One region of the Streptomyces sp. NPDC048523 genome, then DNA from elsewhere that is predicted to be linked to it. Evidence: riboswitches for the same ligand, from Rfam matches in the RefSeq annotation. Region 1 holds a riboswitch; the other holds the start of a gene.

Region 1 (7,460 bases):
GTCCACGACGTCGATGTCGAGGATCCGCTCCTCGTACGAGTCGTCGGGCGGCGGGGTCTTCGTGCTGCGGCGGGCCATCGCTGCCGGCTCCTCTTTTCTGGTCGCTCGCCTACGGGTCGCTCACGTCGGCCCTTTGGCTCACTCTTGCTGAAGCGTGAACGGGTCTGCGCGGACCATTGTGGACCGCGGCACTGACAGTCCGGGCCAGGGCCCGGCCGGGCCGCCCGGCCCGGCAACGGCACAGCGCCTCCGTCACGGTTGCCCGCAGGCTACGCGATCCGCTGTGGGCGTACGCGCTCCGGGAACTTCGCCGAGGGTCCGCACGCTTGCATACAGTGGCAGGACCGGCAGGAAAACCGCGGTTTCCACGACCGCGAACGCGATCGAAGGGACGTACATGCCCATGGGTCACACGGCCACAGACCAGGCAGGCACCGGGGGCCTGACAGCGACCGAGCACCGCCTGGCCAACGGGCTGCGGGTGGTGCTCTCCGAGGACCACCTGACCCCGGTCGCGGCGGTGTGCCTCTGGTACGACGTCGGCTCGCGCCACGAGGTCAAGGGGCGTACCGGCCTTGCTCACCTTTTCGAGCACTTGATGTTCCAGGGCTCCGGACAGGTCAAGGGCAACGGGCACTTCGAGCTCGTCCAGGGCGCGGGCGGCTCGCTCAACGGCACCACCAGCTTCGAGCGCACCAACTACTTCGAGACCATGCCGACCCATCAGCTGGAGCTCGCCCTCTGGCTGGAGGCCGACCGCATGGGCTCCCTGCTGGCCGCCCTCGACGACGAGTCGATGGAGAACCAGCGCGACGTCGTCAAGAACGAGCGCAGGCAGCGCTACGACAACGTCCCCTACGGCACCGCGTTCGAGAAGCTGACCGCGCTCGCGTACCCGGAGGGTCACCCCTACCACCACACCCCGATCGGTTCGATGGCCGATCTGGACGCGGCCACGCTGGAGGACGCGCGCGCGTTCTTCCGCACCTACTACGCGCCCAACAACGCCGTCCTGTCGGTCGTCGGCGACATCGACCCGGAGCAGACGCTCGCCTGGGTCGAGAAGTACTTCGGCTCCATCCCCTCGCACGACGGCAAGCCCGCGCCCCGTGACGGCTCCCTGCCCGAGGTCATCGGCGAGCAGCTGCGCGAGGTCGTCGAGGAGGAGGTCCCCGCGCGCGCGTTGATGGCGGCCTACCGGCTCCCGCACGACGGCACCCGCGAGGCGGACGCGGCCGACCTCGCCCTCACCGTCCTCGGCGGCGGCGAGTCCTCCCGCCTCTACAACCGGCTCGTACGGCGCGACCGTACGGCCGTCGCGGCCGGCTTCGGCCTGCTGCGCCTGGCCGGTGCGCCCTCCCTGGGCTGGCTCGACGTGAAGACCTCCGGTGACGTCGAGGTGCCGGTCATCGAGGCCGCCATCGACGAGGAGCTCGCGCGGTTCGCCGCCGAGGGTCCCACGGCCGAGGAAATGGAGCGCGCCCAGGCCCAGTTGGAGCGCGAGTGGCTGGACCGGCTCGGCACCGTCGCGGGCCGCGCCGACGAACTGTGCCGTTACGCCGTCCTGTTCGGCGACCCCCAGCTCGCCCTGACCGCCGTGCAGCGCGTCCTGGAGGTGAGCGCCGAGGAGGTGCAGGAGGTCGCCAAGGCCAAGCTGCGCCCCGACAACCGCGCGGTGCTCGTCTACGAGCCCACCGCCCCGGCCGAGATCGCCCAGAGCGCCGAGGACGCAGAGGGCGCCGACGACCCGGACTCCGCGGCCACCGTGGAAGCGACCGACGAGAACGAGGAGGCGGCCAAGTGACCGAGCTCGCCGCGATGGAATTCCACCCGCAGCCGCAGGCGGGCGAGCCCAAGGTCTGGGCCTTCCCCGCCCCCGAGCGCGGGAAGCTCGACAACGGCCTCACACTGCTGCGCTGCCACCGGCCCGGCCAGCAGGTCGTCGCCGTCGAGGTGCTCCTGGACGCGCCCCTGGACGCCGAGCCGGTCGGCCTGGACGGTGTCGCCACGATCATGGCGCGCGCGTTCTCCGAGGGCACCGACAAGCACTCCGCCGAGGAGTTCGCCGCCGAGCTGGAGCGCTGCGGCGCCACCCTCGACGCGCACGCCGACCACCCGGGCGTGCGCCTCAGCCTCGAAGTACCGGCCTCCCGCCTCGCCAAGGCCCTCGGTCTGCTGGCCGACGCGCTCAGGGCGCCCGCGTTCGCGGACAGCGAGGTCGAGCGGCTCGTCCGCAACCGCCTGGACGAGATCCCGCACGAGCTGGCCAACCCGTCCCGTCGCGCCGCCAAGGAGCTCTCCAGGGAGCTGTTCCCGGCGGACTCGCGCATGTCGCGCCCGCGCCAGGGCACCGAGGAGACCGTCGAGAACATCGACTCCGCGGCCGTACGCGCCTTCTACGAGAAGCACGTGCGCCCCGCCACCGCGACCGCCGTGGTCGTCGGCGACCTCACCGACATCGACCTGGACGCGCTGCTCGCCGACACCCTCGGCTCCTGGACGGGGTCCACGGCCCGGCCGCGCCCCGTACCGCCGGTGACCGCCGACGACACCGGCCGGGTCGTCATCGTGGACCGCCCTGGCGCCGTCCAGACGCAGCTGCTGATCGGCCGTATCGGCGCCGACCGGCACGCACGCGTGTGGCCCGCGCAGGTGCTCGGCACGTACTGCCTCGGCGGCACTCTCACCTCCCGCCTGGACCGCGTGCTGCGCGAGGAGAAGGGCTACACCTACGGCGTACGGTCGTTCGGCCAGGTCCTCAGGTCCGCCCCGGACGGCTCGGGCGCCGCGATGCTCGCCATCAGCGGCTCGGTCGACACCCCGAACACCGGTCCCGCCCTGGACGACCTGTGGAAGGTGCTGCGCACGCTCGCCGAGGGCGGTCTGACCGACGCCGAGCGCGATGTCGCCGTACAGAACCTCGTCGGTGTGGCACCGCTCAAGTACGAGACGGCCGCGGCCGTCGCGAGCACGCTGGCCGACCAGGTCGAGCAGCACCTGCCCGACGACTACCAGGCGACCCTGTACCAGCAGCTCGCCGCGACCGGCACCGTCGAGGCCACCGCGGCCGTCGTGAACGCCTTCCCGGTGGACCGGCTGGTGACGATCCTGGTCGGCGACGCGGCCGCCATCAAGGAGCCCGTCGAGGCGCTCGGCATCGGCGAAGTCAAGGTCGTGACGGCCGAGTAGCGGGACCCCGGCCCCAGGGGCCCTGGTGACGCAAGCGTCACCAGGGCCCCTGGATGTCCGAATTGGGCAGGAGGTTGCCTGTCTGCCCTGTGGGATGCGCTACAAATCCCGTGATCGGTTTGGGGATTGAAAGTGGCCCCGCTTAGCGTCCTCTGGGCTGTCCGTCAGGCACTGCGCCGCGTCCGCGGCACCGGACAGCCATCGCCGAGTCCCCGCATGGCGCGAGCCAGGGGAGCCGGGGACCCAACCATGCGTCCCTGGGGTGAATCGGACGCCCGCGCACCGCGAGGGGGTCCGTAGGAGACCTTCCTGCTCCGAACCCGTCAGCTAACCCGGTAGGCGAGAAGGAAGGAAAGGACCGGCCACCACATGGCGTTCACCTGCGCCACCGGGAAGCACCGTCGTCCCAGCCGTATGAAGCGCACCACCGCCCGCGCGGCGGGCGTCGCGGCCCTCGCCACCACCGGCGTCATCGGCACCATCGCAGCCCCGGCGTTCGCCGCCGACAACTCCGTCGAGCAGACCGGTCTCATGCCCGTCGTCAGCGTCGGAGAGTCCCTCGCCGACCAGCTCGACGCCCAGGCCGAGGCGCAGGCGCAAGCCGCCGCGCAGAAGAAGGCGGCGGCGGAGGCCAAGCGCAAGGCCGAGGCGCGCGCCAAGGAGATACGCGAGGCCAAGGAGCGCGCCGCCCGCGAGGCCGAGCGCAAGCGCCTCAACCGCTTCGTCGCCCCGATCTCCGGCTCCTACGTGTCCACCGGCTACAAGAGCGGTGGCTCCCTGTGGTCCTCCGGCAGCCACACCGGTGTCGACTTCCACGCCGCGAGCGGCACCTCGGTCCACGCGGTCGGCCGCGGCACGGTCGTGGAGACCGGCTGGGGCGGGTCGTACGGCAACCAGATCGTGATCAGGATGGCCGACGGCACGTACACCCAGTACGGCCACCTGTCGTCCATCGGCGTCTCGGCCGGCCAGTCGGTCACCCCCGGCCAGCAGATCGGCCTCTCCGGCGCGACCGGCAACGTCACCGGCCCGCACCTGCACTTCGAGGCGCGCACCACCCCCGAGTACGGCTCGGACATCGACCCCGTCGCCTACCTGCGCTCGCACGGCGTGAACGTCTGACGACCCACCGCGCGATCTCCGCGAGGCCCCGGCTCCCCGAGCCGGGGTTTTCGTCGTTTCCGGGGCCCCGTTGTCCAAAAAATATCCCCGGATTCCGGTCCGCCGTCGGAAATTCCCGCTCATTGCAATAGAGTCACTGAACACACGTCAATCGGCGACGTTTCACGGGGATTAAGACGGAGGTCGGACATGCGTATTCCGGCGCACTCGGTATGCACGGCGATCCGGGACGACATCGTCGCCGGTGTCCACGAGCGCGGGAGCCGGCTCACCGAGGAACTGCTCGCCCGCCGCTACGGCGTCTCCCGGGTCCCGGTCCGCGAGGCCCTGCGCACACTGGAGGCCGAGGGCTTCGTGGTGACGCGGCGGCACGCGGGCGCGTGTGTGGCCGAACCGACCGAGCAGGAGGGCGCCGACCTCCTGGAGATGCGCATGCTTCTCGAACCGCTCGGCGCCTCCCGGGCCGCCCAGCGGCGCACCGAGGCCCATCTGAAGGTGCTGCGCGGCCTGGTCAGGCTGGGTCAGGAGCGGGCCAGGCGCGGCAACAGCGACGATCTGCGCTCGCTGGGGGGCTGGTTCCACGAGACGCTCGCGCAGGCCTCCGGCAGCCCCGCGCTGACCTCGATGCTGACCCAGCTGCGCCACAAGATCGCCTGGATGTACCTCGTGGACGCGCCCGCCAACCCGGTGGAGTCCTGGGCGGAGCACGGCGCGATCGTGGACGCGGTGGCACGCGGGGACGGCGAGCGCGCGCGGGCGATCACGGCGCTGCACACCGAGCGCTCGAGCGCGGTGCACCGGCTGCGGTTCACCTCCGGGCAGGACCGCGCGGACCGTGTGAGGACCTCGCAACATCCTGTAAACGTGACAGGTCTGCGGCATTAACACGGGCACCGTATACAAAGGGGTGGGAATTCGAGGGGGAGTATTTCCGCTGCCCGTAAAAGGGAAATGCGAAGGGCCCGCCCGGTAATTCGGGCGAGCCCCTCGGTGCTTTTAAGGCACCGTCCCTCAGACGGTCTCGGGAAGCTCCTCGAGCCCCTCGGCGACCAGCTTCGCGAGCCGGTCGAGGGCCGCGTCCGCGCCCTCGGCGTCGGAGGCGAGGACGATCTCCTCGCCGCCCTGGGCGCCCAGGCCGAGAACGGCCAGCATGGAGGCCGCGTTGACGGGGTTGCCGTCGGCCTTGGCGATCGTCACCGGGATACCTGCGGCCGTGGCGGCCCGGACGAAGATGGAAGCGGGGCGGGCGTGAAGGCCCTCGGCCCAGCCGACGTTGACGCGGCGCTCAGCCATGTGATGCTGCCCTTCGGTGTTCAGGGTTGTCTAGACCAGTTTCCCACACGTGAAGCGCCCCCGGACAGGACCTGAGGTTCCTGCCGGGGGAGTGGTCGGACCGCGGCCTCGGCCCGACTTCCGTCCTTGCGCGTCCTCGCGTGTTCTCCACAGACTGCCTCGCGCCGTTGTCGTACGCGAGCCGTACTCTGGGGCCCATGCAGAGCGCGTCGGACCGGCACGAGTACCCCGCCCACTGGGAGGCCGACGTGGTGCTGCGCGACGGCGGCACCGCGCGCATCCGGCCCATCACCGTCGACGACGCCGATCGCCTGGTCAGCTTCTACGAGCAGGTCTCGGACGAGTCGAAGTACTACCGCTTCTTCGCGCCCTACCCTCGCCTGTCCGCCAAGGACGTCCACCGCTTCACGCACCACGACTTTGTGGACCGGGTGGGACTCGCCGCCACGGTCGGCGGCGAGTTCATCGCCACCGTACGCTACGACCGCATCGGCGCCGACGGCATGCCCGCCACCGCCCCCGCCGACGAGGCCGAGGTCGCGTTCCTGGTCCAGGACGCCCACCAGGGACGGGGCGTCGCCTCCGCCCTCCTCGAACACATCGGGGCCGTCGCCCGCGAGCGCGGCATCCGGCGCTTCGCCGCCGAGGTGCTGCCCGCCAACGTCAAGATGATCAAGGTGTTCACCGACGCCGGGTACACCCAGAAGCGCAGCTTCGAAGACGGCGTGGTGCGCCTGGAGTTCGACCTGGAGCCCACCGACCGCTCGCTCGCCGTGCAGTACGCGCGCGAACAGCGCGCCGAGTCGCGGTCCGTGCAGCGGCTGCTCACCCCCGGCTCCGTCGCCGTGGTGGGCGTCGGACGCGCCCCGGGCGGTGTGGGCCGCAGCGTGCTCGGCAACATCAGGGACTACGGCTTCACCGGCCGCCTGTACGCCGTCAACAAGGCGTTCCCCGAGGACCAGAAGGACCTCGACGGCATCCCCGCACACCGCTCGGTGCGGGACATCGACGGCCCCGTCGACCTCGCGGTCGTCGCCGTACCGGCCGAGCATGTGCCCGAGGTCGTCGCCGAGTGCGGGGCACACGGCGTGCAGGGACTCGTCGTGCTCTCCGCCGGGTACGCCGAGAGCGGCCCCGAAGGGCGCGAGCGCCAGCGTGAACTCGTGCGCCACGCACGCGCGTACGGCATGCGGATCATCGGCCCGAACGCCTTCGGCATCATCAACACCTCCGCGGACGTCCGTCTCAACGCCTCACTGGCCCCCGAGACCCCCCGCCCCGGCCGGATCGGCCTGTTCGCCCAGTCCGGCGCCATCGGCATCGCCCTGCTCTCCCGGCTGCACCGGCGCGGCGGCGGGGTCACCGGCGTGACCGGCGTCTCCACCTTCGTCGCCTCCGGCAACCGCGCGGACGTCTCCGGCAACGACGTCCTGCAGTACTGGTACGACGACCCGGACACCGACGTCGTCCTCATGTACCTGGAGTCCATCGGCAACCCGCGCAAGTTCACCCGCCTCGCCAGGCGTACGGCGGCGGCCAAGCCCCTGGTCGTCGTGCAGGGCTCGGGCACCGCCCCGCAGGGCCACGCCGTCCGCGCCACCCGCCTGCCGCACGCGACGGTGTCCGCGCTGCTGAGGCAGGCCGGAGTGATCCGCGTGGACACCATCACCGAACTCGTGGACACCGGCCTGCTGCTCGCCCGCCAGCCGCTGCCCACCGGACCCAAGGTGGCGATCCTCGGCAACTCCGAGTCGCTCGGCCTGCTCACGTACGACGCGTGCGTGGCCGAAGGGCTGACGCCCTCACCCCCGCTGGACCTGACCACCGCGGCCGCGCCCGAGGACTTCCACGCGGCC
Region 2 (7,460 bases), on a different contig from region 1:
AGCGCGCACTTCGACTCGCTGACCCCGCACCGCATCGCCGCCGAGGACCCCGACGGCGTCGAGCTCCTGTTCGTCCACACCCTGCTGCAGAGTCCCACGGCCACGCTGTGCCTGGGCCCCACCCCCGGAGAGACGCCATGAGCGACATGGAAGAGAAGTTCCCCCGCGCCCTGTGGGTGCGCCTCATCATCTATCTCGCGGTCGGCCACATCTTCGCGGCCTTCGTCTTCCTGCTCTTCGAGGTGGGAGCCGGGCAGTAGCGGCCCTACGCGCAGCTCAGTCGAGCAGACGCTCCCGCAGCCGCTCACGGATCTCGGGGGTCAGGCCGAGGCCCTTTTCCAGATACGCCTCGACGCCGCCCCACGTCTCCTCGATGGTCGCGAAGGCCGCCGTCAGATACTCGGCGCGTGCCTCGAACAAGGGGCTGAGCAGCTCCATGACCTCGGGGGAGTAGGCGTCGGCGGAGGTGCTGGTGCGCCGCACCTTGTAGCGGCGGTGCTTGGCGTTCGACTCCAGGTAGTCGGCGATGATCGCCTCACGCTCCACGCCCAGGGCGAGCAGGGTCACGGCGACGGCCAGACCCGCGCGGTCCTTGCCGGCCGCGCAGTGCATGAGGGCGGGCACGCTGTCCTCGGCGAGGGAGTGCAGCACCTGGGAGTGCTGGGCGGTGCGCTCCTTGATCATCGTGCGGTAGGAGTTGGTCATGCGCTCCGCGGCCTTGCCGTCACCGAGGAGCTCACGCAGCTGCTCTATGTCGCCGTCGCGGACCATCTTCCAGAACGAGGTGCCCTCCGCGGGGTCGCTCAGCGGCAGGTTCACATTGGTGACGCCCGGCAGGTCGACGTCGGGGCCCTCCAGCTTCTGGTCCGCCGCGTTGCGGAAGTCGAAGATCGTGTGCAGGCCGAGCGAGGACAGGAAGGCCGCGTCGTCCTCCGTCGCGTGCGCGAGATGGCCGCTGCGGAACAGCACCCCGTACCGCACCCGCCGCCCGTCCGCCGTCGGCAGCCCGCCCACGTCGCGGAAGTTGCGCACACCTGCCAGCTCGGGTTCGGTCGACGGGATCTGCTGCGTCACGGGGGGTCCTCCCAGCCAGGTTCCGCCGGCGCGGCTCGCCGGCGGAGGCACGCTCTCGACGATACGACATGGATTCCTGGGGCAATGAGTTGTCCACAGGGCCGGCAACGACTTGTCCACAGCCGTTGCCACCAGGGCCGGTGCCCGCTGATGATGTTGGTGCCTGAGTGCACCTGTTGGCACCTGTTCGAATCTGTGAGGAAGCGCCATGCTGGAGATCGCCGAGAACGGCCGTACGTGGATTCTGTCCGGGCCGGCCAGCAGTTACGCCCTGCACCTCACCGCCGAGGACGAGCTGCTGCACCTGCACTGGGGTCCGAGGATCACCCGGGCCGACGCCGAAGCCCTCGCCGTCCGTCCGCTGCCCGAGTACTGGCCCTTCGAGTCCCCGCTCGACGGACGCGAGGAGTACCCCGTCGAGGGCGGCCCCCGCTTCACCCGCCCCGCCCTGTCCGTGCGCACCGACGAGCGGCGCGGCACCGAGTGGAGCTTCGAGGCGTACGACACCGAGGGCGACGAGCTGCGGCTGCGGTTCCGCGACGGCGGTCTGGCCATCACGCTGCACTACCGGATGCGTGACGACGTCCTGGAGCGCTGGGTGATCCTGGACAACCAGGGGCAGGACCCGGTCGAGCTGCTGCGCGCCGACTCCGCCACCTGGACCCTGCCGGACCGCGAGGACGGCTGGCGGCTGTCCCAGCTGCACGGCCGCTGGGCCGCCGAGTCCCTGCTCACCCGGACCCCCCTCACCTACGGCGAGAAGGTCATCGGCAGCCGCCGCGGCCACACCGGGCACCAGCACCTGCCGTGGGTCGCCCTCGACACCGAAGCCACCGAGGAGCACGGCGAGGTCTACGGCGTCGCCCTCGGCTGGTCGGGGTCCTGGCGGATCGCCGTGGCGCAACTGCCCGACGCGCGCGTGCAGATCACCGGCGGCGCCGGATACGACGACTCGGGTCTGCTCCTGCTGGCGGCCGGGGAGTCCTTCACGACGCCCGTCTTCGCCGGACTCTGGAGCGACGGCGGCTTCGGCGGCGCGAGCCGCACCTGGCACGCCTACCAGCGGGCCCACGTCATCCCGCACGCGGACCAGGACCGACCCGTACTGTTCAACTCCTGGGAGGCCACGAACTTCGACATCTCCGAGGAGCAGCAGCGCACCCTGGCGCGACGGGCCGCGGCGATGGGCGTAGAGCTGTTCGTGGTCGACGACGGCTGGTTCGGTGCCCGCACCAGCGACCGGGCCGGGCTCGGCGACTGGACGCCCAACCCCGACCGCTTCCCCGCCGGCCTCAAGCCGCTCGCCGACTACGTGCGCACGCTCGGCATGCAGTTCGGCATCTGGGTCGAGCCGGAGATGGTCAACCCGGACAGCGAGCTGTACCGCGCCCACCCGGACTGGGTGCAGTACCAACCGGGACGGAAGCGGACGGAGCTCCGCAACCAGCTCGTACTGAACCTCGCGCGCGAGGACGTCCAGGAGTACCTGTGGGAGCGGCTCGACGCTCTCCTCTCCTCGGCCCCGATCGACTATGTGAAGTGGGACTTCAACCGCTGCTTCACGGACGCGGGCTGGCCCGGTGAGTCCTACCCGCAGCGCCTGTGGGTGGACCATGTGCGCGGCTTCTACGCCCTCTTGGACCGGTTGCGGGAGGCCCACCCGGGCGTGGCCTTCGAGTCCTGCTCGGGGGGTGGCGGCCGGATCGACCTCGGGGTGCTCAGCCGCACCGACCAGGTGTGGACCTCGGACAACACCGACCCGCTCGACCGGCTCGCCATCCAGCACGGCTTCAGCCAGATCCATCCCGCGCGTGTGATGGCCGCGTGGGTGACCGACAGTCCCAACACCCAGCTCAACGACCGGGTGAGCTCGCTGCGGTTCCGGTTCGTCAGCGCGATGGCCGGGGTTCTGGGGGTCGGCGGGGACCTCGCGGAGTGGACCGAGGAGGAGCTCGCCGAAGCCGCTCGGTGGGTGGGTCTCTACAAGGAGATCCGGCCGGTGGTGCAGCGCGGCGACCTGTACCGGCTGCGGCCTCCGCAGGGCGGGCTGAGCGCGGTGCAGTACGTCCTCGGGGACGAGGCCGTCGTCCTCGCCTGGCTGCAGGCGCAGAAGTACGGTGAGCCCGCGCCCTCGCTGCGGCTGCGCGGGCTCGACCCGACAGCGTCGTACGAATGCCTCGAAACGGGCGAAGTACACCGAGGGGGCGTATTGCTTCATCACGGACTCCGTACCGGTGTGCGCGGTGACCTCGATGCGACGGTTATCCGACTGCGTCGCATCTAGGGCTTGTGCCCGAATTGGCAGGTTCTCTCCCAACTCCTTTCGGCTTGAGGGTTCCTGTGAATTCGTGACGTGAGCAGCGTCATATTCGTGACGGTGTGTCGCCCGTCATGTTCACGTAATTCGCAGGTTTCTCAAGGGGATTCGGGTCGGGTGAAGGGCGTCCGATTCACGCAGGGTGACCGGTAATTCTCATACGGGATCAACAGGAACGCAGGCACAGGGAACCCTTCACTTGTCCCTTTGCGTCTTGCTCGCTTACGTTCACCCCCGATCCGGTCGGACGCCCAATCCTGCCGCCGAGCGGATTCCCCACACTCACCCACCCGTGCAAGGCAGGAGCGGGGGACCCACAGGTAGAACCGCCTGTTCCGGTCTCCGGAACGGCTTGGGGTTAAGGCGCGTCCAGGCGCGTCCGGGCATCTCCAGCCCGCACCCGACAGCTCACCTCGCAGGCGCCGGAGAGGAATTCGTCATGCCCGCGAAGGGTAAGCACCGCCGTCCGAAGTCTCAGCGCTTCACCCGCTCGATCGCCGTCGCCGGAACCGGGGGCGCCGCGCTCGCCCTCCCGCTCATAGGGGCCACCGGCGCGCACGCCGCCACTCCCCAGTCCGTGCCGGAAAAGGCCGTTCAGTCGCTTCCGGTCACGCAGAAGTCCGCCGAAAAGGCGGCCGCGAAGAAGACCTCTACGGTGCGCACCTATTCGGTGCGCGTCGGCGACTATCTCTCGAAGATCGCCGATGAGCAGAACGTCAGCGGTGGTTGGAAGAAGCTGTACGCCGACAACCGTTCGGCGATCGGAGACGACCCGTCGCTGATCCACCCCGGTCTGAAGCTCTCGATCGGCAAGAAGGTCAAGGCGAGCACGACGAAGACCCAGTCTTCCTCTTCGTCCTCGGCGAAGACCGAGAAGGCCGAGTCGAAGAAGTCCTCCGCGAACTCGACGGCCGCCACCCAGAGCTCCGCCGCCACCAGCTCCAGCGGCTACACCCTTCCGGTCACCGGCGCCACGATCGGCACCGGCTACCGCGTGGCGGGCAGCATGTGGTCCAGCGGCTACCACACCGGCGTCGACTTCGTCGTCCCGACCGGCACCTCGCTCAAGGCCGTGGCCGCGGGCACGGTCGTCTCCGCGGGCTGGGGCGGCGCCTACGGCAACCAGGTCGTCATCAAGCTGAACGACGGCTACTACGCGCAGTACGCCCACCTGTCCCAGCTCTCCGTCTCGGCCGGCCAGACCGTGACCGAGGGCCAGCAGATCGGCCTCTCCGGCGCGACCGGCAACGTCACCGGCCCGCACCTGCACTTCGAGATCCGCACCACGCCGGACTACGGCTCCGACGTGGACCCCGTCGCCTACCTCCGCTCGAAGGGTGTCGCCGTCGGCTGACGCCCCCCTGTGCCACTGAAGGCCGGACCCCGATCCCCGGGTCCGGCCTTCGGTGTTTCCTCATGATCACTTCGTTGCGTTCTTGTGGCGGATGCGCTCGGGGCGTCGACAGGGGGAGGAAGGGCGCGGCACAGTGAACTCTCCAGCCGAGTAAGCGCTTTCTGGGATCCTCGTCTCTTCAGGGTCCTCGTCCCTAGGGTCCTCGTCCCTAGGGTCCTCGTCCCTTCACGGAAGGAACCGTCCGTCATGACGACCACGCGCAGAGCCTTCGGGGCCCTCGCCGCCGGCGCCGCCCTGGCCGCCCTCGCCCCCGCGGTCACCGCGAGCGCCTCGCCCCGACACCGCCGCCTCATCGCTCACGACGACTTCCGCCACGGCCTCGGCCGCTGGGCCGTCGAACTGGAGCAGGGCGGCACGGTCACCGCGCGGCGCGGGGTCCTGGAGGTCGATGTGCCGGCCGGTGCGACGATCTGGTTCAGGCAGCCGCTCGAAGGGCCGTACGTCCTGGAGTACACCGCCACACCCGTGTCCGCGGGCGGGGTCAACGACCGGGTGTCCGACCTGAACAACTTCTGGAACGCGGTCGACGTCCGGTCTCCCCACGACCTCTTCGCCACCCACCGGGGCGGGGCGCTCGCGGAGTACGACTACCTGAAGACGTACTACTCGGGCTACGGCGCCAACTACAACACCACGACGCGGCTGCGCCGTTACGTCGGAGAATCCGGGGTACGGCCCCTGGTCCACGACTACACCGAGCCGCTGCTGGTCGCGAACGAGCCGAACCGGGTGCGGATCGTCTCCGACGGCTCCACCGTGCAGTGGTGGAACAACGGGCGGCTGGTCTTCGACTACACCGACCCGCAGCCGTACACGCATGGGCACTTCGCGTTCCGGACCACCTGGAGCCACTTCCGGATCAGTGACTTCAGGGTGTGGCGGTCGCAGCGTCAACATTCCTCATGAGATGCCTATTCCTGGTTTGGCCAACACTTTAGGAGTGGCTTATCTCACCGACCGTCAAGTCCTTCTTACGGTCGCGTAGGTCACATTCGAAGGTGAATCATGAACGGCTGTGGCAGACGATTCGAAGAACGACAGCAGCTCAGTGATCGGGTCGTACGTGGCGGTGGGGGACAGCTTCACCGAGGGCGTCGGCGACCTCGGCCCCGACGGGGCATTCGTCGGCTGGGCCGACCGGTTCGCGGTGCTTCTCGCGGACCGGCGGCCCGAGGGCGACTTCAGGTACAGCAATCTCGCCGTACGCGGGAAGCTCCTCGACCAGATCGTCGAGGACCAGCTTCCGCAGGCCGTCGAACTGGCACCGGACCTGGTGTCGTTCTGCGCCGGCGGCAACGACATCCTCCGGCCCGGTACCGACCCCGACGAGGTCGCCGAACGCTTCGAGCGGGCCGTGGCCCGGCTCACCCAGGCGTGCGGCACGGTCATGGTGACGACCGGCTTCGACACCCGTGGTGTGCCCGTGCTCAAGCATCTGCGCGGCAAGATCGCCACGTACAACGGACATGTGCGGGCCGTCGCCGACCGGTACGGGTGCCCGGTGCTCGACCTGTGGTCCCTGAAGACCATCCAGGACCGGCGGGCCTGGGACGGCGACCGGCTGCACCTCTCCCCTGAGGGGCACACGCGCGTGGCGCTCCGTGCGGGACAGGTGCTGGGACTGGAGGTGCCGGCGGATCCCGACCAGCCCTGGCCGCCGCTTCCCCCGCGCGGGCCGCTGGACGTGCGGCGGGACGATGTGCACTGGGCCCGGGAGTTCCTGGTGCCGTGGATCGGGCGTCGGCTGCGCGGCGAGTCCTCCGGGGACCACGTGACGGCCAAGGGCGTGCTGTCGCCGGATGACATCAAGAGCCGGATCGCTCCGGTGGCCTGAGTCGTGTGCGAGACCGGTGCCGGGCGGGGCGGATCTCGCCCGGCGGCCGCCGTGAGGCCCTCCACCTGGCCTTCGTGAGGCCCTTCGCCTGGCCTTCGTGAGGCCCTCCACCTGGGCGCCGGCCCGCGTATCGCCGCTACCCGGACCTCGTGCCGTCCAGGCCGAGTTCCCGTGCCAGGGCCTCGTCCACCCACTCCTGGGCCCGGGACCTGGCCACCGCGCCCGCGTAGGACGTCAGTTGGACGGCCAGACCGTCCAGGAGGGCGGTGAGGCGCAGAGCGGTGGCTTCCGGGTCCGGGCAGGAGAACTCGCCCGCGGCCACGCCCTCGGCGATCACCTCCGTGAGCGCCGCCTTCCAGCGTCTGTCCAGGTCACGGGTGACCTCCTGGAGCGTCGGCTCACGCAGGGCCACCGCCCAGCCCTCGATCCACAGCCGCCAGCCCTTGGCCTGGCCCGTCGGGGCGTACCAGCGCACGGCCGACCGGAGCCGGCGCAGGGCGCTCGTGCGGCGGCCGAGAAGCTTGCGCAGATGGGCCAGGTCGTCCTCGGCGGCGTAGGTGAACGCGGCGGCGACCAGCTTCTCCTTCGTGGAGAAGTGATAGAGCACCAGGGCGTTGCTCACCCCGAGCGCCGAGGCCACGTCGGCGATCCTGACGGCCGCCACGCCCCGAGCCTCGATCTGCTCGATGGCGGCCCGCAGCAGCTCCTCGCGCCGCTCCGCCACTGTCAACCGCACTCTCGCCACGGGATCACCCTAGCCGTCCCCCTGCGGGTCCTCGCCTGTCGGGCCAGGTCAGCGGTACCAGCCGAACCGCTCCGCG

What was found. A riboswitch is a leader RNA that binds a small molecule or an ion and turns the genes downstream of it on or off. The one in region 1 is predicted to bind cyclic di-AMP.
Positions count from the first base shown of each region.
Region 2: linked by a shared signal. The riboswitch ahead of ACGFWE_RS04960 (peptidoglycan DD-metalloendopeptidase family protein) and the one ahead of ACGFWE_RS33490 (M23 family metallopeptidase) in region 1 are both predicted to bind cyclic di-AMP.

Region 1 covers NZ_JBICWQ010000007.1:302,816-310,275, reverse strand. The annotation lists gene ACGFWE_RS33505 (DNA topoisomerase IV subunit A) at 1-78, opposite strand, end outside; gene ACGFWE_RS33500 (pitrilysin family protein) at 404-1,804, shown strand; gene ACGFWE_RS33495 (M16 family metallopeptidase) at 1,801-3,189, shown strand; cyclic di-AMP (ydaO/yuaA leader) riboswitch at 3,382-3,545, shown strand; gene ACGFWE_RS33490 (M23 family metallopeptidase) at 3,559-4,311, shown strand; gene ACGFWE_RS33485 (GntR family transcriptional regulator) at 4,501-5,196, shown strand; gene ACGFWE_RS33480 (HPr family phosphocarrier protein) at 5,323-5,604, opposite strand; gene ACGFWE_RS33475 (GNAT family N-acetyltransferase) at 5,802-7,460, shown strand, end outside.
Region 2 covers NZ_JBICWQ010000001.1:1,081,407-1,088,866, reverse strand. The annotation lists gene ACGFWE_RS04980 (XRE family transcriptional regulator) at 1-141, shown strand, start outside; gene ACGFWE_RS04975 (DUF6126 family protein) at 138-260, shown strand; gene ACGFWE_RS04970 (tyrosine-protein phosphatase) at 277-1,074, opposite strand; gene ACGFWE_RS04965 (alpha-galactosidase) at 1,283-3,358, shown strand; cyclic di-AMP (ydaO/yuaA leader) riboswitch at 3,665-3,826, shown strand; gene ACGFWE_RS04960 (peptidoglycan DD-metalloendopeptidase family protein) at 3,831-4,745, shown strand; gene ACGFWE_RS04955 (DUF6250 domain-containing protein) at 4,992-5,711, shown strand; gene ACGFWE_RS04950 (SGNH/GDSL hydrolase family protein) at 5,854-6,639, shown strand; gene ACGFWE_RS04945 (TetR/AcrR family transcriptional regulator) at 6,776-7,384, opposite strand; gene ACGFWE_RS04940 (Glu/Leu/Phe/Val dehydrogenase dimerization domain-containing protein) at 7,433-7,460, opposite strand, start outside.